3 regions of the Candidatus Thiodictyon syntrophicum genome follow, and region 2 is predicted to be linked to each of the others. Evidence: predicted binding sites of a transcription regulator. Region 2 holds the regulator's gene; each other region holds the start of a gene.
The links. Region 2 encodes FNR, which switches genes on or off when oxygen is low (the NO sensors DNR and NnrR bind a similar motif). Its sites were predicted from a motif close to TTGATNTANATCAA; they were not measured.
Positions count from the first base shown of each region.

Region 1: hcp (hydroxylamine reductase) is a predicted target of FNR. The motif match lies at 2,070-2,083, and genes of this name have one in related genera.
Region 3: THSYN_RS19030 (hydrogenase small subunit) is a predicted target of FNR. The motif match lies at 1,460-1,473, and genes of this name have one in related genera.

Region 1 is NZ_CP020370.1:5,606,464-5,609,735, forward strand. Features, by position in the region: gene THSYN_RS23765 (DUF433 domain-containing protein) at 72-302, opposite strand; gene hcp (hydroxylamine reductase) at 650-1,942, opposite strand; gene THSYN_RS23775 (tellurite resistance TerB family protein) at 2,332-3,114, opposite strand; gene THSYN_RS23780 (SAM hydrolase/SAM-dependent halogenase family protein) at 3,186-3,272, opposite strand, start outside.
Region 2 is NZ_CP020370.1:4,829,731-4,833,002, forward strand. Features, by position in the region: gene THSYN_RS20395 (sulfur globule family protein) at 160-708, shown strand; gene fnr (fumarate/nitrate reduction transcriptional regulator Fnr) at 857-1,615, shown strand; gene THSYN_RS20405 (DUF1819 family protein) at 1,633-2,244, shown strand; gene THSYN_RS20410 (DUF1788 domain-containing protein) at 2,388-2,963, shown strand.
Region 3 is NZ_CP020370.1:4,531,913-4,535,184, forward strand. Features, by position in the region: gene THSYN_RS19020 (rhodanese-like domain-containing protein) at 570-884, opposite strand; gene THSYN_RS19025 (DsrE/DsrF/TusD sulfur relay family protein) at 766-1,161, shown strand; gene THSYN_RS19030 (hydrogenase small subunit) at 1,739-2,803, shown strand; gene THSYN_RS19035 (nitrate reductase) at 2,857-3,272, shown strand, end outside.

The DNA of each region.
Region 1 (3,272 bases), 780 kb from region 2:
ACGCAGGTCGACTTCATCCCATGGCACCCACACCCGGCCATCTGCGCCGCACTCCACGACCGTCCACTCCATCAGGGCGGCCACCGGTCATGAGCGACGACCGCATGGGCATAGGCGAGGCAGGCCGTGATGTCGTCCGCCTCCAGACCGGGATAGTCGGCCAGGATGGCGTCGGTGGCCTCACCTTGCGCCAACAGCGACAGCACCATTTCCACTGAGATCCGCAGGTCGCGGATGATTGGTTTGCCGCCGAATACGTCGGGGCGCGCTGTGATTCGGTGCAACAGGTCGTCTCGGTTCATGGGCCGCTCCGGTCAAGTCGGTGAGTCTGCTGGTCGGATTATGCACCTGGGGCCGGGGACGCGGGGAATCTGCGCATGATGTGGGTCTCGACTTGCCCCTCCTGCGACCTGAGAGCACGGGGAACTTCCATGTTCCGGGGTGACGGACGGCGCCCCTGATCGGGTCAGCACCTGGGGCGCCTTCGCCGCGCGGTTCGGCGGCCTTGATCATAGCTCCGGCCACAGGCCTTTCGGCAACTCGTCGCGGCCTGGGGGCCGCTCCTACGGCGTAGCAGCGGCCGCCAGGCCGCGACGGAAGTCACCCTCGAGGTGGCCGGAATAATGATCGAGGCCGATTCGGCGACCCCTCAGGCGGCCATGGCCAACCGCAGATCGGCCTGCGCATCGGCCCCGGTCAGGCGCAGGTCATAGCGTTCCTGCAGGATCTTGAAGACGTTGGGCGTAATGAAGGCCGGCGGATTGGGCCCCAGCGTGATCCCGCGGATACCCAGATGCAGCATGGTCAGGAACACGGCGATGGCCTTCTGCTCGAACCAACTGATCACGAGCGTCAGCGGCAGGTCGTTGACGCCGCAGTTGAAGGCCTTGGCCAGGGCGGCGGCCACGGCGATGGCGCCATAGGCGTCGTTGCACTGGCCCATGTCCATCAGGCGCGGAAGGCCCAGGTGCTCGCCATAGTCGTGGTCGCGGATGCGAAACTTGCCGCAGCCGAGCGTCAGGATGAATGAATCCGGCGGGGTCGCCTGGGCGTAGTCGGTGAAGTAGTTGCGACCCTTCTCAGCCCCGTCGCAGCCGCCGATGACGAAGAAGCGGCTGATCTTGCCGGCCTTGACCGCATCGACGATGGCCTGGGCCTGATCCAGCAGGACGGTGCGGTGGAAGCCGATGGTGGATTCGCCGGTGATGTGCTCTGCACAGGGGGGGCCGGCCAGGGCGGCGGCGATCACCGGGGAGAAGTCGCCATCGGTCAGGCGCTGGCCATTGGGCACGGCGGTGGCACGGGTGGTGAAGAGCCGGCCGCTGTAGCTCTGCGGGGGGATCAGGACGCAGTTGGTGGTGCCGAGCACCGGCCCCGGGAAGGCGGCAAACTCGCGCTTCTGGTCCTGCCAGGCGCCGCCGTAGTGGCCCGCCAGGTTGGGATGCGCGGCGAACTTGGCGTACATGTGGGCCGGGAGCATCTCGCCGTGGGTGTAGACCTTGATCGGGGTCCCTTCGACCTGTTTGAGCAGGTCCCAGAGGTCCAGCAGGTCATGGCCGGTGACCAGGATGCCGGGGCCGGCCTGGGTGCCCTCCTTGACCTTGATGGGGGCCGGTTTGCCGAAGGTTTCGACATGGCCCTCGTCGAGCAGTTGCATCACCCGCAGGTTCATCTCCCCGCATTTGAGACACAGTTCCAGCAGCGACTCCGGATCGAAGTTGACGTTGGTCATGGTCGCGAACAGGGCCTCTTCGATGAAGGCGGAGACCGCCTCATCGTGCTTGCCCAGTCGGCGCGCGTGGTTGGCGTAGGCGGCCATGCCCTTGAGCCCGTAGAGCAGGGTTTCCTGCAATGACTGGACGTCAGCGTCCTTACCGCAGGTGCCGGGGGAATTGACGCAGGCGGTCTGACGAAAGGTCTGTTCGCATTGATTGCAGTGCATGGGGGATACTCTCTTGCCGGGAATCGGGTCAGGTACGCATACGGCGTCGCTGCCGGCCCTTGGGAACAGGGACCGGTGAGCGGCCGGCGCTCGACGAGGAGTATCGATGGGTGCGGGCGGGATGGCCTTGACGCGAATCAAATCCACCGGGGCGGGACTCTGGTAGGGGCGGCAGCGGACGGCGGCACGCGCCCGACCTCACCCGGGGCCGCGGCGGCCTTGGTCATCGCTCCGGTTCGCGGCGCTCGGTCCGCACAGCGGACCCTACGGACTCGCGACAGCGCGGTCCGCACAGCGGACCCTACGGGCGCGAAGTCTGCCTGTAGGGTCCGCTGTGCGGACCGAGCGACATGCCCGGCACCGGTTTGGTCAGCGGGTCCCCGCGCCGCTCAGACCTTGGCCCCAAGCGTCTGCTGGATGTTCTGCACAACGGCCGCATCAAGGCCGGTCTTCCTGGCCAGGTCGGCCAGGTAGGCCACTTCCTGGGGGGTGTCGACCTCGATCGCCAGGAGCGAGGCGGCATAGACCTGGGCGGCCACCTCCTGGTTGGGGATGGCGGCGGCGAAGGCGTCGAGATCCAGGGGCTGGCGCAGTTCCTTCATGATCCAGGCCTCCGTATCCCCGGTCATGCCGGCCTCCTTGAGCTTGCCGACGATGCGGGTGATCTCGTCCGCACTCACCTCCCCGTCCGCCTTGGCGGCGTTGATCATGCCCTTGATGACCAACTCCGCGGTGTTCGCCAGGACCTGGTGGTCCGCCGGGGTCTGCGCCGCCGTCATACCGACTGGGACCGCGCCGCCGCTGAACACCGGCGCCGACCCACCCTCGGCCCCCTGACCGGCATTGGTCAGGGCCTTGTAGGCGATGCCTGCGAGCATCGCCAGGGCCCCGCCCTTGATGGCACCGGAGACTGAACTGCCGCCGCCGCCCAACAGGGACCCGAGCACGGCGCCAAGACCGGCCGCCTGCGCGGGGTTCTGGGAGGCATTGCCCAGCGTGGTCTTGGCCTGTGCCAGCACCTTCTCCAGGATGCCGCCGGCCCCTCCCTGGCGGTTGACCATGTTACCGACATTGGCCTGCAGGTCTTTGAGGACATTGCCGACCCGCTCCCCGCCGGAGGGGGACATCGTGTTCTGGATGAAGGTACCGACGAGTTCGCTCAAGTTCGCCATCGATCGCTCCGCGCTGGTGGTTGGTGGTATCGCGCAGGGGAGATAGCGTCGTCGAAACCCCTTTTCCAGTGTTACCCGGAATGAAATTGCACCGGATCGCCGGGCGCGAGTCCCAGCACCCGGTCGGCCCGCCCCTGGTTGACCGCGATCTCGACCAG
Region 2 (3,272 bases):
GACCCGAGCGCACACCGGTTTGCCTATCAAAGTCAGGGGTTCGCGCGTATAGTCGGCGAGGACCTCGCAAACGCGAGACACACGGCCGACGCAGGATCGCGGTGGATCGACGCTGGCTGCCCAATCTGAACGACAACCCACTGCGGAGCATCCATCCTAATGCATTCTTTTGCCAAGCTGATCAGCGTCGCCGCCATCGTCGGCACCGCCGTCTTTGCCGCCAACCCCGCGCAGGCCTGGGGCGGCCCCGGCGGCGGCAACGGCTGGGGTAACGGCAACGGCAACGGCGTCGGTGACATGTGGAACGACATGCTGGGCGACGGTTCCGGTGATTTCAACATGAACATGAGCGGCCGCGGCAACGGCAACGGCCGTGGTTACGGCAACGGTCGCGGTTATGGCGACGGGCGCGGTTACGGCGACGGACGCGGTTACGGCGGCTACCCGGGCTACGGTGGTGGCTACCCGGGCTACGCCGCACCGGGTTACGGTTACGGCGCACCGGGTTATGCAGCCCCGGGCGGCGGCTACCCGGGCAACGGGGCGCCGGGCTACGGCCCTGGAGCACCCGGCTATGGAGCGCCTGGTTACGCGCCCCAGGCCAACGCCTACGGCGGCGGCTACCCCGGCTATGGCTACGGGGCCCCGACTGCCCCCTACGGTGCACCCCCGGCGCCGCCCGCCCCGCCGGTCGGCGAAGCCAGGTAAGACGTCCAAGGTCCTGAGGGACACCCCAGGCCGCGCCCCCCGGGCGCGGCCTTTTTTTTCGTCGTCGCACCCCCGGCGGCATCCGTGACTTGATCCAGATCAAGAATCGACCCAATATAGAGTATTGAGAAAAGCGGGGGATGTCGTCTTGAGTCAACCAACCATCATTTCCATCGAGACGATGCGGGTTGCGTGCAAGAGTTGCTCGCTCTCAACCCTCTGTCTGCCCATGGGGCTCTGCCCCCAAGACGTGGAGCGGCTCGAAGATATCGTCAAACACGCCCGGCCGCTGCACCGCGGGGACCTGCTGTTTCGCAGCGGTGATCGCTTCCGCTCGCTCTACGTGGTCAAGACCGGCTCGCTCAAGAGCTTCGCGCCCAGTCCGGAAGGCGGCGAGCAGGTGCTGGGCTTTCACCTGCCGGGTGAGGTCATCGGACTCGACGCCATCGACCGACGCACCCACAGTTGCTTCGCCAAGGTGCTGGAAACCTCCTCAATCTGCGAGGTCCCCTTCCAGCTACTGACGCAACTGACGGCGATCATCCCCGGCCTCCAGCATCACCTCTACCGACTGCTCAGCAAGGAGATCGGCCACGACACCGACATGCTCCTGCTGCTCGGCAAGAAGAACGCGGAAGAACGCCTGGCGGCCTTCCTGCTCGACATGTCCAAGCGGCTGCAACGGCGCGGGCTGTCGCCGACCGATTTTTATCTGAGCATGTCGCGCCACGAGATCGGCAACTATCTGGGGCTCGCGGTGGAGACGGTGAGCCGCATCTTTACCCGCTTCCAGGACGACCGCCTCCTGGGAGTGGAGCGCAAGCACATCGAGATCTTCGATCTGGACGCGCTGGCGACCCTGGCGGATGGTATGGGCACGATGCGGCAGCAGCAGCAGCGGACCTGAGGTATCAGGTTTCCCAAGTGACCCATGACGGACGCTACCAGGCCAACTTCACCAAGGGCGGACTCATGGTCCCGGAGAGCCGCCGCGTGGCCGAGCTCCTGCTCGCGGGCGTCGATGCGGCCGGCTGGAAGCAGGCCATCGAAGGGGACAACCTGCTGCGCAAGCGCTCGCCCACCACGGCATCGACCAAGGCCCTGCTGATCCGCGCCCGGCTGCGGACCATGACTGAGGGTTTATGGCGCCTGGTACGTGACGGCGACAGGCCGGTAGCGACCCAGGCGCTCTTCGCCGCAACCATCACCTACTCCCCCCTGGTCGGAGACTTTATGGACCTGGTCGTCCGCGACCTCTACCGGCGCTTCGAGGAACGGCTCAAGGCCCAGCACTGGGACCGCTATGTCGAGGACTGCCACACCCGCGACCCCCGCACACCTGACTGGTCCGCCGGGACCCTGACCAGCCTGCGCACCCGCGTCTTCGGCATGCTGACCGAGGCCGGTTACCTGTCCGACGCGCGCACCCGGACCCTGAGGCCCCTGACGGTCGCGCCGACGGTGGCGGGCTACCTCAGGACCCACGGCCGGGACTATGCCCTGCGCTGCATGGAGGTTGACCCCCGGGCGAGTTGAAGAACAGGAATTGTCCACAGATGAACACAGATGAAGAAACCAGCGAGGCTTCGGCAATCGATGACGAATAATCAACCCTTTAAGAATTCGTTTTTCTTATCTGTGTTCATCTGTGTCATCTGTGGACATCTTGAGGGCGAAGCATGAGCGGCGTCTTCAACCAACGTCTCGACCAGATCCTGGAGCGCGTCACCGCCGACGACTTCCTCCAAGGCAAGGGCCTGGGCAACGAGATCCCGTTCTACGCCTTCGACTATCCCGCCGAACGGGAGTTGGAGGTGCGCGGGCACCTCGCCTTCCTCCTCACCCAGATCCCCAAGCGTCGGCCCAGCTTGCGCTTCACGCACATCAACCTGTTCGACCTGATCATCCGCCACCTGAAGGACCGCGGGTTTTATGACAAGGCCCTGGCCCTCCACCAGAAGCAAGGTGATGCGGCGCTACGCAAGGCGCTCGCCGCACCGCTGGACGCGGGCAAGCTGGCGGCCGTGCTCGCCACCGAGGTCAAGCCCGCGCAACAGGACCTGGTGCTCGTCTCCGGAGTCGGCGCAGCCTACCCCTTGCTGCGCACCCACAACCTGCTGAACAATCTCCACCACCGCATGGGCAGCACGCCGCTCGTGCTGTTCTACCCCGGCGACTACGACGGTCAATCCCTGCGGCTGTTCGGCACCTTACAGGACAAACCCTATTACCGCGCCTTCAGGCTCGTGAGCTGATCCACAGATTCACCGGATGAAGAATGGTCCACAGATGACACAGATTGACACAGATGAAGAAATCAGCGAGGCTGCCGCAGCCGATAACGAATCATCGATCCTCCGAGATCATTTCTTTTCTTATCTGTGTTCATCTGTGTCATCTGTGGACAACTCTTCCGATCAGCCGGATGAAGAATATCCATAGATGACACAGATTAACACAGATGAGGAAATCAGCGCGGCGGCGGCCGATAACGAATCATCGATCCTCCAAGATCATTCCTTATTATTATCTGTGTTCATCTGTGTCATCTGTGGACAACTCTT
Region 3 (3,272 bases), 300 kb from region 2:
AGAGCGTAACGCACTAATACTTAAGCGTTGTCGTCCGACTCGGGAAAGCCCTGAGGGGTGTGGGAGTGTGACCGGGTCGGCACTTTCCGAAACCCAGATTGACGTTTATTTGGTTATATACTAATATATTAACAATTCCCGTGACCGACCCATCGAGGGTCCCGAAGTCGGGTTTAAGACAGACCGCGCCCGTCGGGCGTCATCCTCCACAACATACAGGCAAGCCGCAATGAGATATCTGCTTAAGATGAAGGAACTGACGATCAGCGAGCTGCTGTCGATCGCCATCGTGTTTACCGCACCGTTCCTGATCCTCTACAACATCGTGACCTGAGACCGCGCCGCGGAGCCCCCGGCTTCCAGCATCAGGTCCCGCTCCACCAGCCCCCTCGGTCCCCTGACGACCGATCCCGAGGCGCCCCGTCGCCGACATGCCGTCGGCCGGGGACCTCGTCGGCGATCCTCCCGCACCGCCCTGTTACCAGACAACGGCCATCCTGCGCGTCCAGACCCCAAGGCTGAGGTCGCCCCCCCGAAAATCCGGTCGGCCAAGGTGCGAGAGCAGTTGGTCAGTCGCTTGCCACCGACAATTCCGCTCGCTGCCATTCCGGCCAGCCGTCGCGCAAACGACGCGCGGAGAATCCCGCCTCACGCAGCCGCGCCACCGCCTCGAACGAGAGCACGCACCAGGGACCGCGGCAGTAGGCAACGACCTCGCGATCCGGCGGCAGGTCTTGGAGCCGCGCCTGCAATTGATCCAGCGGAATGTTCAACGCACCGGCCACATGGCCTTGGGCGTACTCCTCGGGCGGGCGCACATCGAGCACCGTCACGAGCCCGTCGCGCACCGATGTCACCTGGAACGCACTGCGCCTGGCCGACACCCTGGTCGACGACGGACAGGCGGTGCGCTGCTTCTTGATGAACGATGCGGTCGACCTGGCCCGCGATGCCTGCCGTCCGCCTGAGGGCTACGACCAGGATCTTTCGCAGATGCTCAAGTCCTTGATCGGACGCGGCGTGGTAGTGAAGGTTTGCGGCACTTGCATGACGCGCTGCGGCCTTTACAGGAACCATCCCTATTTCGACGGCGCCGAGCACTCGACCATGAAGGCGCTGGCGCAGTGGGTCATCGACAGCGACAGGGTTCTGACCTTCTGAACCCATCCCTGGGCAGGGCCGCAAGCCTGGTGACCCGGCCCTGCCCCTCACAGCCACCAACGCGACGGTGCGCGATGCCATCGCTGTCGTTGCTGCCCCCCTCCCCTCCCCTCCCCTCCCCTGCCACGCGTTCGACTCACGGATCGACGCGCACTCCACCATATATAAGTAATTTATCATTTAGCTAGATAATTAATTAAGTTAATGATTCATTACTTGCATAAGATCCACTCGTTTTTCCAATAGCTCGTGCGCGCACTATGAGAAATAGCCGATGGCGCCGTATTTGGCCATTCACCTGACCTGGCTCAACCCAATCCGGCAATTTTTTCTGCTAGTATCGACCCGCAACGGCACCGTAACGAAACGATCCACCGAACTGACCGCCGGACACCCGTCCGGGCGACCACCAACCACGAACGCGGAGGCGCCTATTGCCAACGATTGCGAATTGTCAATTACTGTGACTTTGGCCGGTCACCACTCACCGGGCACGGCGCCGACGGCGCCGCGAGCGCAGGCCCCGCCTGCCGACGCCCGGTGAGAACATACTAATATAAGACGAGGAGGAACTCCTATGGCCCACAACTCCACCCTTGGCGAACTGCTGCGCAGCCAAGGGGTCAGTCGTCGTGCCTTTCTCAAATTCTGCACCACCACCGCCTCGGTGATGGCCCTGCCGGCGACCCTGGTGCCGGTGATGGCGGACGCCCTGGAGCAGGTCCGGCGCCCGTCCGTGATTTGGCTCTCTTTTCAAGAGTGTACCGGCTGCACCGAGGCCCTGACCCGGTCCCATGCGCCGACGCTGGAGAACCTGATCTTCAACTTCATCTCGCTGGACTACCATCACGCCCTGCAGGCGGCCTCCGGTCGGGCGGCCGAGGCGGCGCGCGAGGAGGCGATGCGCGAGAACGCGGGAAAGTACCTGTTGCTGGTCGACGGCTCCATCCCGACGGTGAAGGCCTATTCAACCATCGCCGGCATCAGCAACCTGGACATGCTGATGGACTCCGCCCCCAATGCCGCCGCCATCATCGCCGTGGGCACCTGTGCCGCCTATGGCGGACTGCCGATGGCCGCCCCCAATCCGACCAGCGCGGTCAGCGTCTCGGACCTGATCAAGGACAAGCCGATCATCAATATCCCGGGCTGTCCGCCGATTCCGCTGGCGATGACCGGGGTGCTCGCCCATTACCTTACCCTGGGCACCCTGCCGGCGCTCGACGCGCTGGGCCGCCCGCTCGCCTTCTACGGCGACACCATCCACGACCGCTGTTACCGCCGACCTTTCTATGACCGCGGGCTCTTTGCCAAGACCTTCGATGACGAGGGGGCGCGCAAAGGCTGGTGCCTCTATAAGCTGGGCTGCAAGGGCCCGGTCGCCTACAACGCCTGTGCCAACGTGAAATGGAATCAGGGGGTGAGCTTCCCGATCCAGTCCGGTCACGGCTGCATCGGCTGCTGCGAGCCCGGTTTCTGGGACAACGGCGGGATCTATGAGTCCATCGCCCGCGGTCAGTTCGGCACCGGCCCGACGATGGGCGTCGCGGCCATGGTCGGTGCCGGCGTCGGTGCCGGGGCGGCCTTGGCCGCCCGTTCCAAGAAGGAGCAGGCCGCGGCCGCACACCGGGCCGCGGAATAGCAAGACGACTGAAACCAAGACAAAAATAAAGAATCCACAGGAGGATTCCCGCTATGAATCTGTTGGAGTTCGCGCGCGGCCCGGTGATCCACTGGGCACTCATCATCCTCGTGGCCGGCACCATCTGGCGCCTGCTCGGGGTTCTCATTCTGACCCGCGGGGCCGACCTGTCCCGGCCGCGGGATGCCTTCGGAAACTTCAAAGGCTATCGCACCGTGTTCAGCCGCGCCTGGCCCAGCGGTGAGTTCACCGTCGCCACCCGCTATCAGACGATCATGGCCTATTTCTTCCATTTCGCCACCCTGATCGTCGTCATCGGCATCACCCCGCACATCGAGTTCATCACCAGCCTGACCGGGTATTCCTGGCCCGCGCTGCCCAATGCCGTCGGGGTGGCCGTCGGCACCATCGCCCTGGTCTCGCTGATCGCCCTGATCGGTCGGCGCCTGTCCATGCCCAAGATCTATTG